DNA from 3 places in the Streptosporangium sp. CA-135522 genome. Region 3 is predicted to be linked to each of the others. Evidence: riboswitches for the same ligand, from Rfam matches in the RefSeq annotation. Region 3 holds a riboswitch; each other region holds the start of a gene.

Region 1 (6,298 bases), 340 kb from region 3:
CACCAGCTGAGCCGACTCCGGCGCGGTCCACCCGGCGGCGTCGCACCACAACCAGGCCGGCAGCAACGACTGCGCCGCGGCCAGGCTCGGCCACGGCATCCTGCGACGCCACCTCAGCGGCAGGGCGTGCAGTACGAGCAGGACCGACAGCAGCGCTCCGGACGCCGGGGTCGCGAACGGCTCCGGCACCTCCGCGTAGAGCAGCCCGGCTCCGGCGGGCAGCGCCACGGCCAGTACTACCAGGGCCCAGTCCAGCGCCGCCGTCCCTCGCCAGCCCGCCGCGCGGCCAGGCCGGTGGACGTCCCGCCGGTTGTCGCCGTAGCGGAGCCGAGGAAACGGGCGGGGACGGCCGGGTACGGGTGCGTGGGCGGTCGTGAGCGGGAGGCGGGCCTGGACCGTCCAGCCACGGGGCGGGGGAGTTCGCGACGGCTCCGGTGCGTCCGCGGGTCCGTACGGCGGGGCGCAGCGCGGGAAGGGACCGGCACGCGGGCCGGTGTGGATGTGCTGGCCGGCGTGCGGGCCGGCGTGCAGAGTGCCGCCGAGGGCGCCGACGGCATGGCGCAGTGCGGCGAGGCCGGTGCCCGCGCCCAGGCCGGAGACGGTCGCCGGGCCGCCGTTGTCGGTGACCGTCACCGTCAGCCAGCCGGTGGCGGCCGGTGTGACAGGAGCCGGTGTGACGGGATCGGTGGCACCCCCCGCCGCCGGGGAGCTGGCGATAACGGGTGCGCCCCCCGGGCCGGTGGCCGGCGCGAGCACCGAGCCGGTGGCGGCCGGTGCCGCCGAGGCGTCGTGGACGGCTTCCACCCGGACGTGGACGACGGCGCCGGTGGCGTAGCGCATCGCGTTGGTCAGGGCCTCGCGGACCACGCGGAAGGCGACCGCGGCGAGTTCGGGCGGCGCGGTGACGATCGTGCGGTGGTAGGTCACGCCGGGACGGCCGATGAGGAGGGTGTCGATGTCACCGAGGGCGAGGGCACGGCCGCGGCGATCGAGGGCGCAGAGGCGGTCGAGTTCGGCCACGGCCTGGCGGCCCGCGTCGGCGGCGTGGGTGACGGCCTCGGCGGTGAGGCTCGGGTCGCCGAGACGGAGGGCGGCGGCCGAGGCGACCACGATTCCGGTGAGCCGGTGGGCGGCCACATCGTGGAGTTCGGCGGCGAGACGGTCGCGTTCGGCGGTGGCGGCCAGCCGGGGCACGGCCTCGGCGGCGGCTCGGTAGGCGGCGAGCGCCGCACGGCCGGCCCTGCGGCGGCGGCGGGAACGTCCCATGGCCCACGCCATCGCTGCGCCGCCCGCCGTGAGCCCTCCTGCTCCGGCGGAGTTCTGGAGACTCCCTCCGTGCATGACGACCACGAGGGCGACGGCCAGTGTGGCGGCGACCGCTCCGATCGCCGCCGGCCCGGCCGTGCCGTACACCGCCAGCGCGTAGAGGATCGCGAGGAGCACCGCGCAACCGAGGGCGATCAGCACAGGCCCACGCTACTGCCGACGTCACCCATGGTCGCGAGCGTCACGCGGCGTCCACCCGAACGCCCGGTGTTCGGCGCGTCCCGCACCGCAGAGCCGGCCGTCAGGGACGAGCTCGCGGTGCCCGCCTCCGGCGTTGGCGATATTGATCTCGTTCAGCCGTCCAGCGGCTGGATATCGCCGGTCGTGACCGCGGCTTTGCACGCGGGTGTATCCGGGCGTCTCCGAATCCTCCGGAAAACAGGCGTAGACCCGGCTGATCGGGGGTTCCATCGATCGATTGGCATATGCGGAGGCAAAGAACATCGTCGGGAGAAGGGCCGGCGCGCTGGTCGCCACCGCGATCACAGCTATCTCTCGCTCGTTCGTCGAGCAGTCCTCTTCGGCGGTTAAGAAGTAAGGATACGCAGGTCAAAGGCATGATCACCGAAAAGCTTCCAGGTAACCTTCCTAATGGTTCCAGCGAAGTCAACGGCCTCTCCGGGCATGATCAAGGCTTGGCCAATGGCGCTTTCTTGGTAGACGAGGTAGATCTTCTGGGGTTTTCATGGGTTTTGTTTTGCTTTGTCACTGAATGCGTGTAGTGTCCTATTTGTGATCGGTTGGCGACCTGCCCTTCAACGGAAGGAGCGGCCGGCCGACGTCGAATCCCGCAGGCCTCAGGGTCGCGGGAACCGGGGACCCACTTCTTGGGGTGAATCCGCCGCGAGCGTGCGGCGGTAGGGCAACTCCACCGCCCGAATCCGTCAGCTAACCCGGTAGACGAGATGGAGAGGAGATCACTAATGGGGCGTTTCGCCCACTTCCTGTCGGTGTCGACCTCGTTCACACCGGTCAACTAAGGCTTCCTCGCCGCGTCCGAACGCGGCGCACCCACAGCGCTCCGCGTAGCGCCCGGTCTTCCCGGCTACGCACCTTGACCCTGTGAGCGCCTATCCCGCCCGCGCCCCCCTGTCGGCGTGCGCGGCCTCCCGTTCCCTCGCGAAAGAGTCTTTTCTTCCCATGCGTTTCTCCCTTGGCCTGCGCCAGAACCGTTTCCTCGCCGCCACCCTCCTGGGTGCGAGCGTCTTCGCCTCCGCGGGCGTCGTCTCGGCGCTCCCCGCCTCCGCAGACGTCTCCGCCCCCGCCCCCGGCTCCGAGTCCGGTTCCACCTCCGGCTCCGAGGTCGCCCTCCTGAAGGGTTCGACCAAGGCCTCCTATTTCTGGGACGACTCCTCCGGCCGCGCCGGTGACACCGGCCTGCCCGCGAGCGGCAAGCCGATGCAGAAGGGCATGATCGCCAGCCCGAGCTGGCCCCTGATGACCGAGGGCTACGTGGTCTACAAGGGCAAGAAGGCCAAGTTCTTCGTCGGCGACCGCGGTCCCGGCGTGCCCTCCAGTAGCGGCGTCATGATCGACCTGGACGCCAAGTCCTTCGCCGACCTGACCGGCGGCACGTTCAACGCCGACACCCTGGGCGTGGACGGCAACGGCGGCATGGGTCACATCAAGGTCGACTACGTCATCACCAAGTGGGGCAACGGCCCGGGCAAGAAGAACTACCCGGTGCCCTTCTCCGCGGGCGCGTGGGGCCGCATCGACCACAACCCGGCCACCCCGCCGACGGTCGTCGACAAGTAATCGTCATCGCGTAGTCGGGCGGGCCGCCGCAAGGGCCGAAAGCCCCGGCGCCTCCTCCACGAGAGTCCCTCCCCCCTCTCCCCTTCCCCTGGAGGGACTCCCGTGCATCCCCCTTCCGCCTTCTGGTGACAAGCGAGAGCGGACGCCCGCCCAGGGCGTCCGCTCTTGCTCTCGTTTATACCGAATGTCATTCTGTTTGCCATGACCGGAACGGTATCCGCCATGACCGGCGCGGTGGGAGCGCCATGATCCTGCGCGCTCCCGCGAACGGCATCGAGATCGCCTACGAGACCTTCGGCTCGCCCGAGCACCGCCCGCTTCTGCTCATCATGGGTCTCGGCGCCCAGCTCATCCACTGGGACGACGAGCTCTGTGAACTGCTCGCCGACCGCGGGCACCACGTGGTCCGGTTCGACAACCGGGACGCCGGCGAGTCCACCCACCTGAACGGCGTCCCGGTGCCCGCCTTCGGCGGGGACGGGCAGGTCCCCTACCTGCTGGACGACATGGCCGACGACACCGCCGGCCTGCTCGACGCGCTCGGCTGGGAGTCCGCCCACGTGGTGGGCGCCTCGCTGGGAGGAATGATCGCCCAGACACTGGCGATCCGACACCCGCGCCGGGTGCGTACTCTCACCTCCATCATGTCCACCCCCGGCCCGCAGGCCGCCCCGCCCACCGAGGCCGCGATGGCGGTGCTCATGTCGCCGGCCGCGCGCGACCGGGAGAGCGCGATCCGGCAGTCGGTGGCGGCCTGGGAGGTCATCGGCTCGCCGGGATTCCCGCTGGATCGCGAGCGGATCGCCCAGGTCGCCGGGCTGAGCTACGACCGGTCCTACGATCCGGCCGGGACGGGCCGGCAGCTCGCCGGGATCATCGCCTCCGGCGACCGCACGCCGTTGCTGAAGGAACTCACGGTGCCCACCCTCGTGCTGCACGGAGAGGCCGACCAGCTCGTGCCGCTGTCCGGCGGCATCGCCACGGCCGAGGCGATCCCCGGCGCCAGGCTGATCACCTTTCCCGGGATGGGCCACGACCTGCCGTGCCCGCTCTGGCCCGAGATCGTCGGCGCGATCGACGAGCTCACCGCCGCCGAGCGTTGAGCTCCGGTACGGCTTGCGCCTCCCGGGGCGCAAGCCGTACCGGAGGATCAGATTTCGAGCTTCTCCTCGATGCCGCGCAGGCTGTGCCGCGCGAGCGCCAGGTTGGCCCGGGTCCGGTCGAGTGCCAGGTAGAGGAAGAGCCCCTTGCCGCCCCTGCCGGTGATCGGACGGATCACGTGGTACTGGCTGCCGAGCGTGATGAGGATGTCCTCGATGCCGTCCTTGAGGCCCAGCGACTCCATCGTCCGCAACTTGGCCTTGACGACCTCGGTGTTGCCGGCCGCGGCGACCTGGAGATCGAGGTCCTTGGAGCCGCCGAGGGCGCCCAGCGCCATGCCGCTGTTGTAGTCCACGACGACCGCGCCGAGGGCGCCGTCGATCGCCATCATCTCCTTGAGAGAGATGTCCATGTTGCCCATACCTGTCTCCGATCACGGGGTTGTCGATGTGCGGGACGTGATGGCGGCCAGGTTCGCCGCCGTCTTACGGCCCTCCAGTCGCAGCAGCCCGAGGTTGGTCCCGGGGCGGGCGAGCACTGTGAGGACGATCTTCGGACCGGCGGCGTAGAAGGCCGCGTAGCCGTTGGTGCCGGAGATGAGCGTCTCCTCGAAGGCGCCCTTGCCGGCCATGCTCGTCATCCGGCGGCTGAGGGCCAGCACCGCGGAGGAGAGTGCGCCGGTCTGCTCGACCTCGCCCTTCAGGTCGCTCGCTATCGTCAGGCCGTCCACGCTGCAGGCGATGCTGCCGTTCACATCGGGCATGCGCTCGCGCAGCGACATCATTTCCCGGTGCAGCTCGTCACGGAGCAGTGCCGCATCCTGGCGCACCTCGTCATGTGGTTCCACCGGCATCCTCCTTCCGAGCAGCTTCAGCGTCCGCAGCCCTATCGGCATCGGACCCAGCTCACGTCAGTGCCTCCAATGCGTTCTTGAGCCGGATGAGCAGGTTGATGTCGGCGGGATCCGCCGTCGCGGCGGGCAGCGACCCCGGTAGTGGCCCCGACAGTGAACCCGGCGATGAACCCGGCGGTGAACCCGGCAGCCCGGTGACGCCGGCCGCGGCGCCCGGGAACTCCCAGGTGCCCGCCGTGCCGCCCTTCTTGCGCTTGGGCAGCCCCGTGGGGGAGGGAGCGGGCGCGAGGGCGGGCGCGGGCTCCGCCGGCGAGGTGCTGAGCAGCCCGGCCGCGGCGAGCTGCCGTACGGCCAGCAGCACCGAGCCGGCCGGACGGCCGAGCCTGCGCGCCAGGTCACCGGGGGTCGCCGCCGAGTCGGCGGCGACCAGCACCTCCCATTGGAGAGAGGTCAGCACCACCCGCTGGGCGGGGATGCGTCCCAACGGGATCACCGGACGCGAGTCCAGCTCGGCGGACGGCCACGCCTGGTCCAACTGTGCCCTCCTTCGCCCGCACTCCCGCAGGAGACCGGTCACGTCGAAATACCACTGGGGCCCGAGCCAGTGCCGCTCTCCCGGCCGGAAGCCGGACCGGTCTCCGGAGGCCTGGAACAGGAAGTAGACGGCGTCGAGCACCGCGCTCATCACGCAGAACTCCAGCTCGCCCCGGGTGAGCACACCCCGGGAGACCAGCAGCTCGCCGCCGTGACGGTCCTCGCCGGCCTCCTGCCTGGCCTGCTGCACGGCGCGGGCGGAAACCCTGCGGCCGGCGGTCAGCAGGTCCTCCACCCGGGGGGCGGCCGCGCTCTCGGCGTGGGTCACGCGACCGCCGGTGAGATAGAACATCCCGGCCTCGCCCAGCCGCAGCGCGCCGGTGGCTCGCTCGCTCGCGAGCCCGCTGAGTACGCTCTCCATGGTCGGCATGGTTCACGTCGTTATCAGCCGGCCGGAAAGCGCCTGAAGGCGATGGCGGGCCAGAGCGAGGTTGGAACGATCTCGATCGAGCCGGACATAAATCACTAATGGGCCATCGAAGACCGTTTCTAGCGGTCTTAATAAATGATGCCCGTTATCTGTAGTTATGATCATGTCGTTGATTCGGACCGTTCCGCCGGGGGAGGTCGCTGCGAGCCCGTCCAGGGTCGCCCGCAGCGTCTCGCTCAACCCCGCGGCCGACTTCTCGACGTCGGCCAGGTGGTCGCCGCCGACCGCCACGGCCA
Region 2 (6,298 bases), 5.0 Mb from region 3:
GTCGGGACGGACCTGGCCGCCGTCGGCCAGCGACTGCCACAGACGCTGGTAGTGGTGACGCTCGTTGTGGGTCTGCCGCTCGGTGTCCAGGGCGCGGAGCTTGACCACCACGTCGAGGTCCGGCCGGCGCCCGGCCAGCGCGGCCAGCGCGAGCAGGATCTGCTCCCGCTCCTCCCTGCGTCTGGGCACCTTGGCCTGCGTCGCGAACACCACCCGGTCGCGCGGGCCGGTGACGGGCACCTCCGCACCGCTGTGCAGGAAGGGCAGCCTGGCCATCCCCACCACCCCGCCCCCGCCCAGCTCCCGGCCGATCGCCGTGAACTCCGCGACCTCCCGCTCGCTGTGCAGGACGAACAGGTCGCATCCGCTGCGGAACACCCATGCCTTCTCGGTCGCCGGGATGGAGATCCCCGGCAGTCCGGAGACGAACACCGGTCTGGGTGCCAGGCCGGACAGCACCTCGCTGACCAGCACGTCCACCACGGGTCCCGTGCAGGCGACCAGCACCACGTCGGGCCTGAGCCGTTCGGCGGCCCGGCGCAGCGCCCGGGCCGACAGCACGGGCGGGTCGGTGGCCGCACCCGTGACGGCCGCGTGGATCTGGGCCGGGGAGGGCGTGATGGGAGTGCGGATCACCGTCAGCTCCGCCGTACAGCTCGCGGGCAGGTCCCCGAGCAGATAGGCGGCCCACTTCAGGTAGGAATCCGAGTCGGCCACGGCCAGGATTTTCAACAAACACCTCCGGTGTGGAGTCCCCCGGGCCTACCTGTGGAGCCGTGAACCCTCGGATTCGTCCGTGGGTTCATGCCCCTGTGACTCCGGTGTCGTGATGGGCGAACATCGACAGGTGGGAACGCAGTGACGGCGCCGCCTGAGCGGTCCACCACTCGTCGGGGACGTCCACCGTCTCCACGGTGACGCCCCGAGCCGAGAGCAGGACCCGCAGGGAGGTGACCGCGGTCGACGGCAGGCTCAGCACCCGCTGCTCGGCGGCCAGCCCCCGCAGGGTCATCTCGGCCGGGATCCCGCCGTCGTAGACGGTGATCCCGGGCTGTCGCCTGACCCGGTCGAGATCATGGGGATCCTCCCGGCGGTGCGGGAAGTAGGCCACCGGCTCGGACGAGCCGAGTCCGGCCAGCCAGGTGAAGTAGCGCTCGCGGTGGATCAGGCCGTTGCGGACCAGCGAGGTGCCGAGCACGACGGTGCGCTCCTGCGGACGCGGCCTGCGCAGGGGCTGCGAGCGCAGCCAGGCGAAGTCGTGGGTGATCAGCTCCGTGCCCCCGTCCCGTACGGCCCGCGCCAGCTCGGCGGGGACGGGCAACGCCGTGAAGATCGACAGGCGGCCGGAGCGGGCGGCGGCGCGCAGTCGCAGGCCGGCGGCCGTCCCCAGCGCGCGCCTGAGCCCGGCCCGCAGTGGGCCGGAGGCGCTCGCGCGAGCCCGCAGCAGCGGTGTGAAGACCTGTCCGGTGAGCAGTTCCAGGAGCCTGATGGTGGCCAGGCCGTCGTCGACGATCACGATGCGGCCCGGCAGGGCGGTCAGCCAGCCGAACTGCACCTTGCCGGAGAAGGCGTCGCCGACCGCCCAGGTCGTGCCCCGGCGGGGCCTGGGCATCTCAGGCTCGGGAGCGGCCAGCTCCAGCCCGCCGGGCGGGCCGAGCCGGGAGATCTCACGGCGGGTGATCAGGAGCGGACGCAGGCCCGCTCGGGGCACCACTCGGGCACGTGGGCCGAGCAGCCCGGCGTGGTGGGCTTCCACGGCGCAGAGCATCTGCAGCGGGGACTCCACCCAGGCAACGGCCGAACCCTGCTCCCGCGCGTGGTCTCGACCGTGCTCCACGCCGGGCGATGACCCGTTCACGACTGCCTCACCGTAACCGGGATGTCTTACACGCCCGGGAACTGTGGGTGAACACCCGAATACGCCCACTTGCGCATCTGATCCAGGACGATCTACCGTGGTGTACGGAACGGTTTCGTACACCTTGCCTCACGCCTCAGAGGAGCGAGCCATGTGGACCCCGGACGACATCCCCGACCTGACCGGCACCACCGCGGTGGTCACCGGCGCCGGTGGCGGCATCGGACTCCCGACCGCGCTGCACCTGGCCGGGCACGGTGCGCGGGTCATCGTGGCCACACGGGATCGGGCCAGGGGAGAGGCGGCGACGTCCGCGATCCGCCTGCGGGTCGCGGACGCGCGAATCGAGTGGAGACGGCTGGACCTGGCCGATCTGAGCTCGGTGCGGGCGTTCGCCTCCGCCTTCGACGGGCCCCTCGACATACTGGTCAACAACGCGGGAGTCGGCATGATCCCTCGGCGGACCACCGCCGACGGGTTCGAGATGCAGTTCGGCACCAACCACCTGGGTCACTTCGCCCTGACCGGGCTGCTGCTGCCGCACCTGCTCGCCCGGCCGAGCGCCCGGGTGGTCACGGTCTCCAGCGACGCGCACGGCCTGGGCCGGATCGACTTCGGCGACCTGGGCCTCGAACGCCGCTACGGGCGGTTCTCGGCCTACGGCAGGTCGAAGCTCGCCAACCTGCTGTTCACGCTGGAGCTGCAGCGCAGAGCGGAGGGGCGGCTGCTCAGCGTGGCCACTCATCCCGGTGCGACGGCCACCGGCATCATGAAGCTGGGCGTGCTCACCAGGCCGGTCAACGCCCTCATGCGTTTGGCGCTGCAGCCTCCGCTCAAGGGCGCGATCCCCTCCCTCTACGCCGCCACCTCCACCGAGGTGACCGGCGGCCAGTTCATCGGTCCGGGCCCGAAGACGCTGACCCCTTCCCCCAAGGCACTGGAGGAGGATGTGGCCCGGCGGCTGTGGGAGACCTCGGAGGAGCTCACGGGCGTACGATTCAAGACGATCACACGGCACTCGTAGCCCATCGGAGGCACCTTGCGTCTCGATCCCAGCCGGGAGCGGGCGATTCTCGACGCGACCATGGAACTGCTCTCCGAAGTCGGGTTCGACCGCATGTCCGTCGACCAGATCGCCAAGCGCGCCAGCGCGAGCAAGGCCACGATCTACCGCCGCTGGCCGGGCAAGGAAGCGCTGGTCGTCGACCTGGTCTGCAACCATCTGGAGATCGACGTCGCGCCGCCGCCCGACACCGGGTCGATGCGCGGCGACCTGACGGCGGTGGTGGCCGGGTTCTGCCGGACCCTGGAGCAAAGGCACAGCCTCGTCTTCGGGCTGCTGCCCGCACTGCTCACCACGCCCGACCTGGCGGCCGCCCTGCGCGAGCACGTGCCCCGCCCCGACATCACCGGCACCACCCCGCTGCTCGACCGCGCCCGCGAGCGGGGCGAACTACCGGAAAGGATCGAGCCCGGCGAGATCAGGAGGGTCACCGAGGCCCTGGTCTGGCATCGGCTGCTCATCCTCGGAAAGCCGCTCGACGAGGCCTTCGCCGAGGAGACGGTCGACCGGGTGCTGCTGCCGCTGATCCATGCCTGGTCCGCGACGAAACACTGATCGAAGCGAGCGTTTTCGCAGGTAAAACCCCTCTTGGGGAAAAGATCTACGTTGATGACGAACACCGGGGGACGAGGAGGGAGTCGGGCGGCGCACTTTTCCCTCGTCTCCTCGCGGAAAGGCCGTGCGCCTCGGCGTTTCCGGTCTCCTCCCGGACGCCGGGAGCGAGCGGAGTGATCTTGGGAAAGACCAAGTCTTCCCCCTCGATTCGGACGCATTCCCAAGCCAAGGCAATGTGTCCCACTTGTAATCGTTTGTCCGTTTCACGTAGCTTCTAGTCATTCCTGGTGAACGCCTAGGTCTTTGCAGGTCTACGCGTTACCAACACATTGCCCGACCGTGTCGCATCGGAGTGGATCACTCCGCCCGGTGAGCACGGCCGCCGAATCCGCGAGTCGCGGAACCGGGGAACCACGTTCTTGGGGTGAATCGGCGCCTTTGCGCGCCGTAGGGCACTTCCCAGCCCGAACCCGTCAGCTAACCCGGTAGGCGGAATGAGAAGCGAAGCAAGGAGTCACACCCCCGCATGGCCAAGAACCGCCTCACCCCCAAGACCCGTCACCTGACCCGCATCGTTCTGGGCGCTTCCATCGCCCTGGGTGGCAGCATCGCCGCAGTCCCCGCCGCCCTGGCGGACACTCCGGGACAGCTCCCCGTCGCCATCCCCCAGGTGGAGATCTCCAAGACCACCGAGACCCCTCTCCAGGCCAAGGCCGCGCGCCTGCCCAAGGTCACGGCCGCGCAGGTCCTGCGCATCGCCGCCAAGCAGGTCGGCGTCTCCGAGAACGCCCAGGGCGGCGGGACGAAGTTCCAGTCCTGGTACGTCTCCTCCCCCCGCGCCCGGGAGACCGTCGCCCGTGACGGCGGCAACGTGCGGGCCTACGCCAACGCCCCCTGGTGCGCGATGTTCGTCTCCTGGGTCGGCGAGCAGGCCGGCATCCGTCCCACCATGGGCTGGGACGCCTACACCGTCGCCCACGCCCGGTGGTTCAAGAACAACGACCACTGGGGCAACGCCGCCAAGCCCGGCGCCGTCGTCTACTTCGACTGGAACGGTGGCAAGAGCATCAGCGGGATCGACCACGTCGGCTTCGTGAAGAAGGACAACGGCGACGGCACGATCAGCACGATCGAGGGCAACACCGGCAACGGCCGGGTCGAGCAGCGCGTCCGGCCCAAGTCCCAGGTCGTCGGCTACGGCTACCCGGTCTACGCCGGCTGATCCACCGGCGCGCAACACCGCCGATCCATCGGCGCGCACCGGCCGCCCCCTCGGCACGCACCGCCGATCCATCGGCACGCACCGGCCGCCCCCTCGGCACGGAGCACGAAAAAGGGCCCGGCTCATCAGAGCCGGGCCCTTTCGGCGTCCGCCCCCTGCTCGCGCTCTCGCCTCCCTCCCCCAGTCGCGTCTCACGGTCCTCACCCGGCCGCGTCTCACGGTCCTCCCCGGCAGGCCCCCTCCCCGTGCCCCCGCGGCCTCTCGGCACCCCGCCCCCACGGCTCGCCGGCCCTTCGCGGTGCCCGGTCCACTCGAACGACGACCTCGCCGTAAGGAATGTCCGGTTGCATCCCCCTGCGATGGGAGCGCTCCCAAACACACCTCTGGGTGATTTGTCGACTTATATAACTATTCGTCCCCACATAAAGGGTGGGATGTAACGGTTGAGTTTCGGCATATTGACGTCCCGGATGCCTATCGTCCACTCTTCGTGGGAGCGCTCCCAAAACACGTTGAGGGACAACCCGTCGCGGACGCGTTTGTCGGGGACCGATCCGCGACGCCACCTCCCATCGATTCGGGCGACCACCTGAGAGGGGTCCGGAATGTTGAACAACAAGCGGCATGGCAAGCTCGCCGCGGTCGCGGTGATGGCGGCCACCGCCCTGGCGATCACTTCCTGCGGTTCGAGTGAACCCGCCAAGCCGGCGACCGGCGGCGGCTCCTCCGCGCCGGCCGCCGAGCCGGTGACCATCACCGTGCACACCTTCGGCGGTGGCGAGAACTTCGGCTATGACAAGGCCGTGGAGACGTGGAACGCCGCGCATCCGAACATCCAGGTGAAGTACCAGAACCTCACCGACCGCTTCGAGGACGTCTACCTGCCCCAGCTGCTGCAGCGTCTGCAGGCCGGAAGCGGCGCGGCCGACATCATCGCCCTGGACGAAGGCGCGATGGGTCTCATGAAGGCGCGTCCGCAGTTCTTCACCGACCTCGGCGCGTACGGCCTGGACAGCCGCAAGGCGGACTTCCCCGCGGCGAAGTGGGACAACGGCATCAACGCCGACGACAAGCTGTTCGCGCTCGGCACCGACATCGGCGGCATGACCATGTGCTACCGCACGGACCTGTTCAAGAAGGCCGGCCTGCCCACCGACCGCGAGGAGGTCGGCAAGCTCTGGCCGGACTGGAACGCGTTCATGGAGGTCGGCAAGAAGTTCCAGGCCGCCAACCCCGGCAAGGGCGATCCCAAGTTCCTCGACGGCCCGAACACGCTCTACAACGTGATCCTGTCGCAGGAGGCGCCGAAGAACGGCAACGTCTCCTACATCGACAAGAACAACCAGCTCGTCATCGAGAGCAACCCGGCCATCAAGACCTCCTTCGACACGGTGAAGAGCTTCAGCGAGGCCGGCCTGACCGCCAAGCTCGCCTCCTTCACCCCGCCGTGGAACGCCGCCATCAAGAAGGGCGGGTTCGCCACGATGGGCTGCCCGGCCTGGATGCTCGGCGTGGTCTCCGGCGCGGCCGGCGACGTCGGCAAGGGTAAGTGGGACATCGCGGCGGTGCCCGGCGGCGCCGGCAACTGGGGCGGCTCCTA
Region 3 (6,298 bases):
GCCACTCGTCGATCGACAGGCGCCCTTCCTCGGCGCTCAGGCCCAGGTCGGAGGCGAGGGACAGGATCGAGTCACGGGTGATGCCGGGCAGGAGCGTGCCGGTGAGAGCCGGGGTGAGCAGGCGGTCGCCGTAGACGAAGAACAGGTTCATCCCGCCCATCTCCTCGACGTAGCGGTGCTCGTTCGCGTCGAGCCAGACCACCTGGTCACAGCCCTGTTCGACGGCCTGGCGCTGGGCCACGAAGGCCGCCGCGTAGTTGCCGCCGCACTTGGCGAAGCCGGTGCCGCCGGGAGCTGCGCGGGTGTATTCGGTGGACAGCCAGACCGACACGGGCTTGTCGGCGCCGAAGTAGGCGGCCGCCGGGGAGGCGATCACCATGTAGCGGTAGGTCCTGGAGGGGTAGTTGACGCCGAGCGCGGCCTGCGTGGCGATCATGAAGGGACGCAGGTAGAGGCTGTGGCCCGGGGTCGTGGGCACCCACTCGCGATCGGTCTGGACGAGGAGCTCCAGCGACTCGACGAACGTCTCCTCGGGAAGCTCCGGCATGGCCATCCGCGCCGCCGACAGGTTGAACCGGGCGGCGTTGGAGTACGGCCGGAAGGTCGCGATCGCGCCGCTCTCCTGACGGTAGGCCTTCAGCCCCTCGAAGAGCTCCTGGGCGTAGTGGAAGACCGAGGTGGCCGGGTCCAGGCTCAGCGGGCCGTACGGCGTGAGCCGCGCGTCGTGCCAGCCCTCCCCCTCAGTGTAGTCGATCGAGATCATGTGATCGGTGAAGGTCTGTCCGAATCCGGGACTCTCCAGTACCTGCTCACGCTCGGCTGCGGTGCGAGCGTGGTCGGAGAGCTGCACGTCGAAGCTGAGCTTCTGAGCGGTGGTCATGACGGAGATCCTTCTCTTTGTGGCGGTCTGCACCTGAGTCCATTCTGCGATGGACCAGGTAACGGGAAACTACTGCATCTATGTCGGAAACCGGCAGTGCCGGGATAAAAGAAGACGCGCCCGGCGGCTCACGTGAGCCGCCGGGCGCGTCTGAGGTGGGGGAAGGCGGCTTCGTCAGCCGGCTACTCGGGCGGTGATGTCGTCACCGATCTCGTGGGTGGTGCGGCTGGTCCAGCCGGTCTGCCGCTCGAGCAGGTCGTCGGCGACGGCCTGCTCGACCCGGGCGGCCTCGGCGGACAGGCCGAGGTGGTCCAGGAGCATGGCGACCGACAGGATCGTCGCGGTCGGGTCGGCCTTGCCCTGGCCCGCGATGTCGGGGGCACTGCCGTGGACCGGCTCGAACATGCTCGGCGCGGTGCGGTCGGGGTTGATGTTGCCACTGGCCGCCAGGCCGATGCCACCGGCGACGGCGGCGCCGATGTCGGTGAGGATGTCACCGAAGAGGTTGTCGGTGACGATCACGTCGAACCGCTCCGGCTGGCTGACGAAGAACATCGAGGCGGCGTCGATGTGGCAGTAGTCGGTCTGGACGTCGGGATATTCCAGGCTGACCCGATCGAACGTGCGGGCCCAGAGGTCGCCGGCGTAGGTGAGCACGTTGGTCTTGTGGACCAGCGTCAGCTTCTTGCGGGCTCGGCCGAGCGCCTTGTCGAAGGCGTAGCGGACGACGCGCTCGACGCCGAAGGCGGTGTTCAGCGACTCCTGGGTGGCGATCTCGTGCGGGGTGCCGCGGCGCAGCACGCCGCCCGCGCCCGCGTAGAGGCTCTCGGTGCCCTCGCGGACGACGACCATGTCGATGTCTTCGGGACGGGCCTTGCCCAGCGGGGTCTCGACGCCGGGGAAGAGCCTGACCGGGCGCAGGTTGACGTAGTGGTCGAGCTCGAAGCGGAGCTTGAGCAGCAGGTCGCGCTCCAGGATGCCCGGCGGAACGCTGGGGTCGCCGATCGCGCCGAGCAGGATCGCGTCATATCCGCGCAGCTCGTCAAGGGCCGTGTCGGAGAGGACCTCACCGGTCTGGTGGTAGCGCTTGGCGCCGAGGTCGTAGGTGGTGGTCTCCACCTTCGTGCCGACCGCTTCGAGCACCTTCAGGCCCTCGGCGACGACCTCGACTCCGATCCCGTCCCCGGGGATGACTGCCAGGCGAATGTTGCGCGAATCCATGCAGGCACCTTACCGGCCCGTCTCGGTAATCGAACACCCATCTCATCTGACGGACACTTTCCCCTCACTCGGACCCTCTGATCGTTTTGTCCGTTTTTGCGACGTATTGACCCTTTAATGAACTTTCGTTATGGTCCTCTGCATTCGAACCGATGCCTAATCCGCCCAGGTCGTCCCCTCTTTCGGCCTGCGCGGAGCCGGGGAACCACTTCCGGGATCCACGGCCGCCCAGGACATCTCGCTTCGCCCGGCGAAGCCGTGTCCTGAGCCGCCTACACGGGATCCCTTGGGGCGAATCAGCGCTTCTCGCGCCGTAGGGCGGCCTCCACGCCCGAGCCCGACAGCTAACCCGGCCGGCCCTATGGAAGGAACCATCCTGTCCGGCAAACTTTCCCCCCGCGTCCTGTCCCTGATCGTCGCCGGCACCGCCGTGTTCGCGACGCCGGCCGTCGCTTCGACCGCCGTCCTGGCCGACGCTCCCGCTCCGGCCCCCGTTTCCACGCCGGCGCCCGATGCCGTTCCCGCTTCCGCGCCCGATGCCGTTCCCGCACCCGCCCCCGCTTCCGCGCCCGATGCCGTTCCCGCGCCCGCCCCCAAGATCGTGACGCTCACCGGTCCCAAGCTCAAGGAGATCATCGCCAAGCGGACCCCCCTGCCCGCCTGGAAGAAGGCCGTGAAGTGGGCCATGGCCCAGCGCGGCACGCCCTACGTCTGGGGTGGCACCGGCAAGGGCGGCTTCGACTGCTCCGGCCTGATGCTCCGCGCCTACGGCGCCGCCGGGATCCACCTGCCCCGCGTCACCAACGACCAGTACGCAGCCTTCTCCAAGAAGGTCCCCTGGAAGAACCTCCAGCCCGGCGACCTGGTCTTCTTCCACAGTCTCGGCCACGTCGGCATGATCACCAGACCGGGCTACATGGTCCACGCCCCGCAGACCGGCGACGTGGTCAAGGAGGAGAAGCTCGACGCCTGGCGCCGCAGCAGTTTCGCCGGCGCCGTCCGCCCCGACCGTTCAGGCGTCAAGCTCACCGTCCAGCGGGCCAAGGTCGCGGCCGAACCCGCTCCCCCGATGCTTCAGGCCACCGCCTGAGGCCCCCTGAGCAGCGGGGCGCCGCGGGTCCGCCCGCCCGCGGCGCCCCGCCTCGCGCCCCATTCGGGGTCGCCATCAGTGCCGCCCCCTTCAGTGCCGCCCGTTCGGGGCCGTCCGCGCCCGCGCTGTTCAGGCCTGGCGTGCGGCGAAGATGACGTCCCAGGCACGGGCCAGCGCACGGGCGACGGCGCCGAGCAGGACCCCGCTGTCGCCCAGGGTGCTCGCCACCACGGTGGGACGTAGCGGTCCGAGCTCGGCGATCCGGCCGGCGATCGAGTCGCCGAGCAGGTCGAGATTGCGACCGACGCCACCGGTCAGCACGACCACCTCCGGATCCAGGACCGCGGCCACCGCGACGACCAGCCCGCCGATCCGGCGCCCCTCGGCCTCGACGACGGCCAGTGCGACCGGGTCCCCGGCCGCCGCCGCGGCGAACACCTCCTTGGCGGTCGCCAGCCGGAGCCCCGCCGCCCGAGCCTCGCGCACCACGCCGAGCGCGCCGGCCACGGTCTCGGTGAGCCCGTGCTCCAGCGTCTCCTGGTCGGGGGCGAGATCCTCGGCCGCGGGCAGGTAGGAGACCTCTCCCGCGGCGCCGCGCGCCCCGGAGTAGAGCTCGCCGTTGATGACGATGCCCATGCCGACGCCGGTGCCGACGGACACCAGCGCGAAGTGGGACTTCTCCTTGCCCTCCCCGTAGGCGTGCTCGCCGAGGGCGGCCAGGTTGATGTCGTTCTCTATCGCCAGGTCCGTCTCCAGCGCGGCACGCAGCCGGTCGAGCAGGCCGGGACTGCCCCAGCCGGGCAGGTTCGCGGCGAGGTCCAGCCGACCGGCGTCGGGATCGTAGACGCCGGGGCTGCCGACCACCGCGTAGGCGACCGAAGCCCATTCGAGATCGGCCTCGGCCACCGCCGCCTGGGCCAGGTCCCGGACCCGCGCGACCAGGTCGTCCTCGCTTCGCGCGTCGTTGCGGCCGTCACGGCGGCCGACGAAGCGGCCCCGGAGGTCGGCCACCGCCACCCGGATCCAGTCTCGGCCGATGTCGACGCCCGCGACGTGCACGGCACTGGCGTTCATGTCGTAGAGCGAGGTCACCGGGCCCGGACGGCCGGAGACCTCGCCGACCAGATGGACCAGCCCGTCTTCCTCCAGACCGGCCAACGCCGCCGACACGGTGGGTTTGGACAGGCCGGTGACCTTGGCCAGGTCGGCGCGCGAGGCCGGACCGTGTTCGAGGAGCTGGTCGAGAAGACGCCGCTCGTTCATCACCCGCAGCAGCCGTGGATTGCCGAGCTGGCCTCGCACCTTCACTCTCCTCTTGTGATCCCGATGATCCTGCGAAAAGGCTAGCCAACGCTCTTGATAGTAAACTACCTTTCTTACCAATCACGTTCGGGGCGGTACGCGAAAGGACGATGTGCGATGCACCGAGGATGGCTGGCCATTCCGCTGACGGCGGTGGCGCTCGCGACGGCCGCCTGCGGCGGCGGCTCGACCGCTACCACCACTCCCCAGGCCAAGGAGGGCGAGAACGCGGCCACGATCGCGCTCTTCCTCCCCGAGTCGAAGACCACCCGCTACGAGGCGTTCGACCGGCCCCTCTTCGAAGCCAAGGTCAAGCAGCTGTGCCCGGCCTGCAAGCTCCTCTACAGCAACGCCGACCAGGACGCCGCCAAGCAGCAGCAGCAGGTGGAGGCCGCGCTGACCCAGGGCGCGGACGTGCTGGTGCTCGACGCGGTGGACGCGGCGGCGGTGGCGCCGCTGGTCAATCAGGCCAAGCAGAAGAAGATCCCGGTGATCGCCTACGACCGGCTGATCTCCGGCATCGGCTACGACTACTTCGTCTCGTTCAACAACGTCCGGGTCGGCGAGATGCAGGGACAGGCGCTGCTCGACGCGCTCACCGCCAAGGGCACGGTGGCCAAGGGCCAGATCGTGATGATCAACGGCTCTCCCACCGATCCCAGCTCGGCCGACTACAAGAAGGGTGCGCACAACGTCCTGGACGGCAAGGTCAAGGTGGCCCAGGAGTTCGACACCCCCGACTGGAGCCCGGACAAGGCCCAGCAGCAGATGGAGCAGGCGATCACCAAGACCGGGCGCGACACCATCGTCGGCGTGCTGTCGGCCAACGACGGCATGGCGGGCGGCGCCATCGCCGCGATGAAACGGGCCGGCTACAAGGAGCTCCCGCCGATCACCGGGCAGGACGCGGAGCTGGCCGCCGTACAGCGGATCCTCACCGGCGAGCAGTACATGACGATCTACCTGAACATCAGGGCCGAGGCGGAGAAGTCCGCGGAGCTGGCCGTGGCGGTGGCCAGGGGCGACAAGCCCGCCGCCTCCACCACGGTCGACAACGGCACCGCCGGCATCCCCGCCTTCCTCCTCGACCCGATCGCCGTCACGGCCGACAAGATCAAGGACACCATCGTGAAGGACGGGTTCTACAAGGCCTCCGACATCTGCACCGCAGAGGTCAAGAACGCCTGCGCGAAGGCGGGCATCCAGTAAATGATCTCCGCTACCGGTATCACGAAGCGGTACGGCGCGGTCCAGGCGCTCGACGGCGCGAGCCTGGACCTGCACCCGGGCGAGGTGGTCGCGCTGATGGGCGACAACGGAGCCGGGAAGTCCACGCTGGTCAAATCCATCTCCGGGGTCGTCGTCCCGGACGACGGGACGATCACCGTGGACGGCCGCCCGGCCAGGATCGCCAACCCGCACGACGCCCAGGCCCTGGGCGTCTCCACCGTCTACCAGGATCTCGCCCTCTGCGAGAACCTCGACGTGGTCGCCAACCTCTTCCTCGGCTCCGAACGCCGCCGCTGGTCGGTGCTGAGCCACATCCGGATGGAGCGCGCCACCCGCGACCTGCTGGACCAGCTCGACGTGCGGATCCGCGACATCCGGGTGCCGGTCGCCTCCCTGTCCGGCGGCCAGCGCCAGTCGGTGGCCATCGCCCGGGCGCTCGTCGGCGACCCCCGCGTGGTCATCCTCGACGAACCCACCGCCGCACTCGGCGTGGAGCAGACCGCCCAGGTGCTCAGCCTGATCGGACGGCTGCGCGAGCGGGGCCTCGCGGTGCTCGTCATCTCGCACAACCTCGC

The links. A riboswitch is a leader RNA that binds a small molecule or an ion and turns the genes downstream of it on or off. The one in region 3 is predicted to bind cyclic di-AMP.
Region 1: it holds a riboswitch for cyclic di-AMP, as region 3 does, so the genes downstream of both, ACQPYK_RS39370 (hypothetical protein) here and ACQPYK_RS41000 (C40 family peptidase) in region 3, are expected to answer to the same signal.
Region 2: it holds a riboswitch for cyclic di-AMP, as region 3 does, so the genes downstream of both, ACQPYK_RS17260 (CHAP domain-containing protein) here and ACQPYK_RS41000 (C40 family peptidase) in region 3, are expected to answer to the same signal.

The regions. Positions count from the first base shown of each region.
Region 1 covers NZ_CP192026.1:8,351,036-8,357,333, reverse strand. The annotation lists gene ACQPYK_RS39380 (histidine kinase) at 1-1,467, opposite strand, end outside; gene ACQPYK_RS39375 (lytic polysaccharide monooxygenase) at 1,489-1,737, opposite strand; cyclic di-AMP (ydaO/yuaA leader) riboswitch at 2,096-2,244, shown strand; gene ACQPYK_RS39370 (hypothetical protein) at 2,467-3,084, shown strand; gene ACQPYK_RS39365 (alpha/beta fold hydrolase) at 3,330-4,187, shown strand; gene ACQPYK_RS39360 (hypothetical protein) at 4,235-4,606, opposite strand; gene ACQPYK_RS39355 (roadblock/LC7 domain-containing protein) at 4,619-5,032, opposite strand; gene ACQPYK_RS39350 (DUF4388 domain-containing protein) at 5,091-5,993, opposite strand; gene ACQPYK_RS39345 (roadblock/LC7 domain-containing protein) at 6,006-6,298, opposite strand, start outside.
Region 2 covers NZ_CP192026.1:3,661,551-3,667,848, reverse strand. The annotation lists gene ACQPYK_RS17280 (DUF6716 putative glycosyltransferase) at 1-717, opposite strand, end outside; gene ACQPYK_RS17275 (hypothetical protein) at 803-1,858, opposite strand; gene ACQPYK_RS17270 (oxidoreductase) at 2,010-2,882, shown strand; gene ACQPYK_RS17265 (TetR/AcrR family transcriptional regulator) at 2,898-3,476, shown strand; cyclic di-AMP (ydaO/yuaA leader) riboswitch at 3,847-3,982, shown strand; gene ACQPYK_RS17260 (CHAP domain-containing protein) at 4,003-4,698, shown strand; gene ACQPYK_RS17255 (ABC transporter substrate-binding protein) at 5,304-6,298, shown strand, end outside.
Region 3 covers NZ_CP192026.1:8,693,778-8,700,075, forward strand. The annotation lists gene ACQPYK_RS40990 (branched-chain amino acid aminotransferase) at 1-880, opposite strand, end outside; gene ACQPYK_RS40995 (3-isopropylmalate dehydrogenase) at 1,055-2,101, opposite strand; cyclic di-AMP (ydaO/yuaA leader) riboswitch at 2,245-2,475, shown strand; gene ACQPYK_RS41000 (C40 family peptidase) at 2,463-3,191, shown strand; gene ACQPYK_RS41005 (ROK family protein) at 3,321-4,493, opposite strand; gene ACQPYK_RS41010 (sugar ABC transporter substrate-binding protein) at 4,611-5,702, shown strand; gene ACQPYK_RS41015 (ATP-binding cassette domain-containing protein) at 5,703-6,298, shown strand, end outside.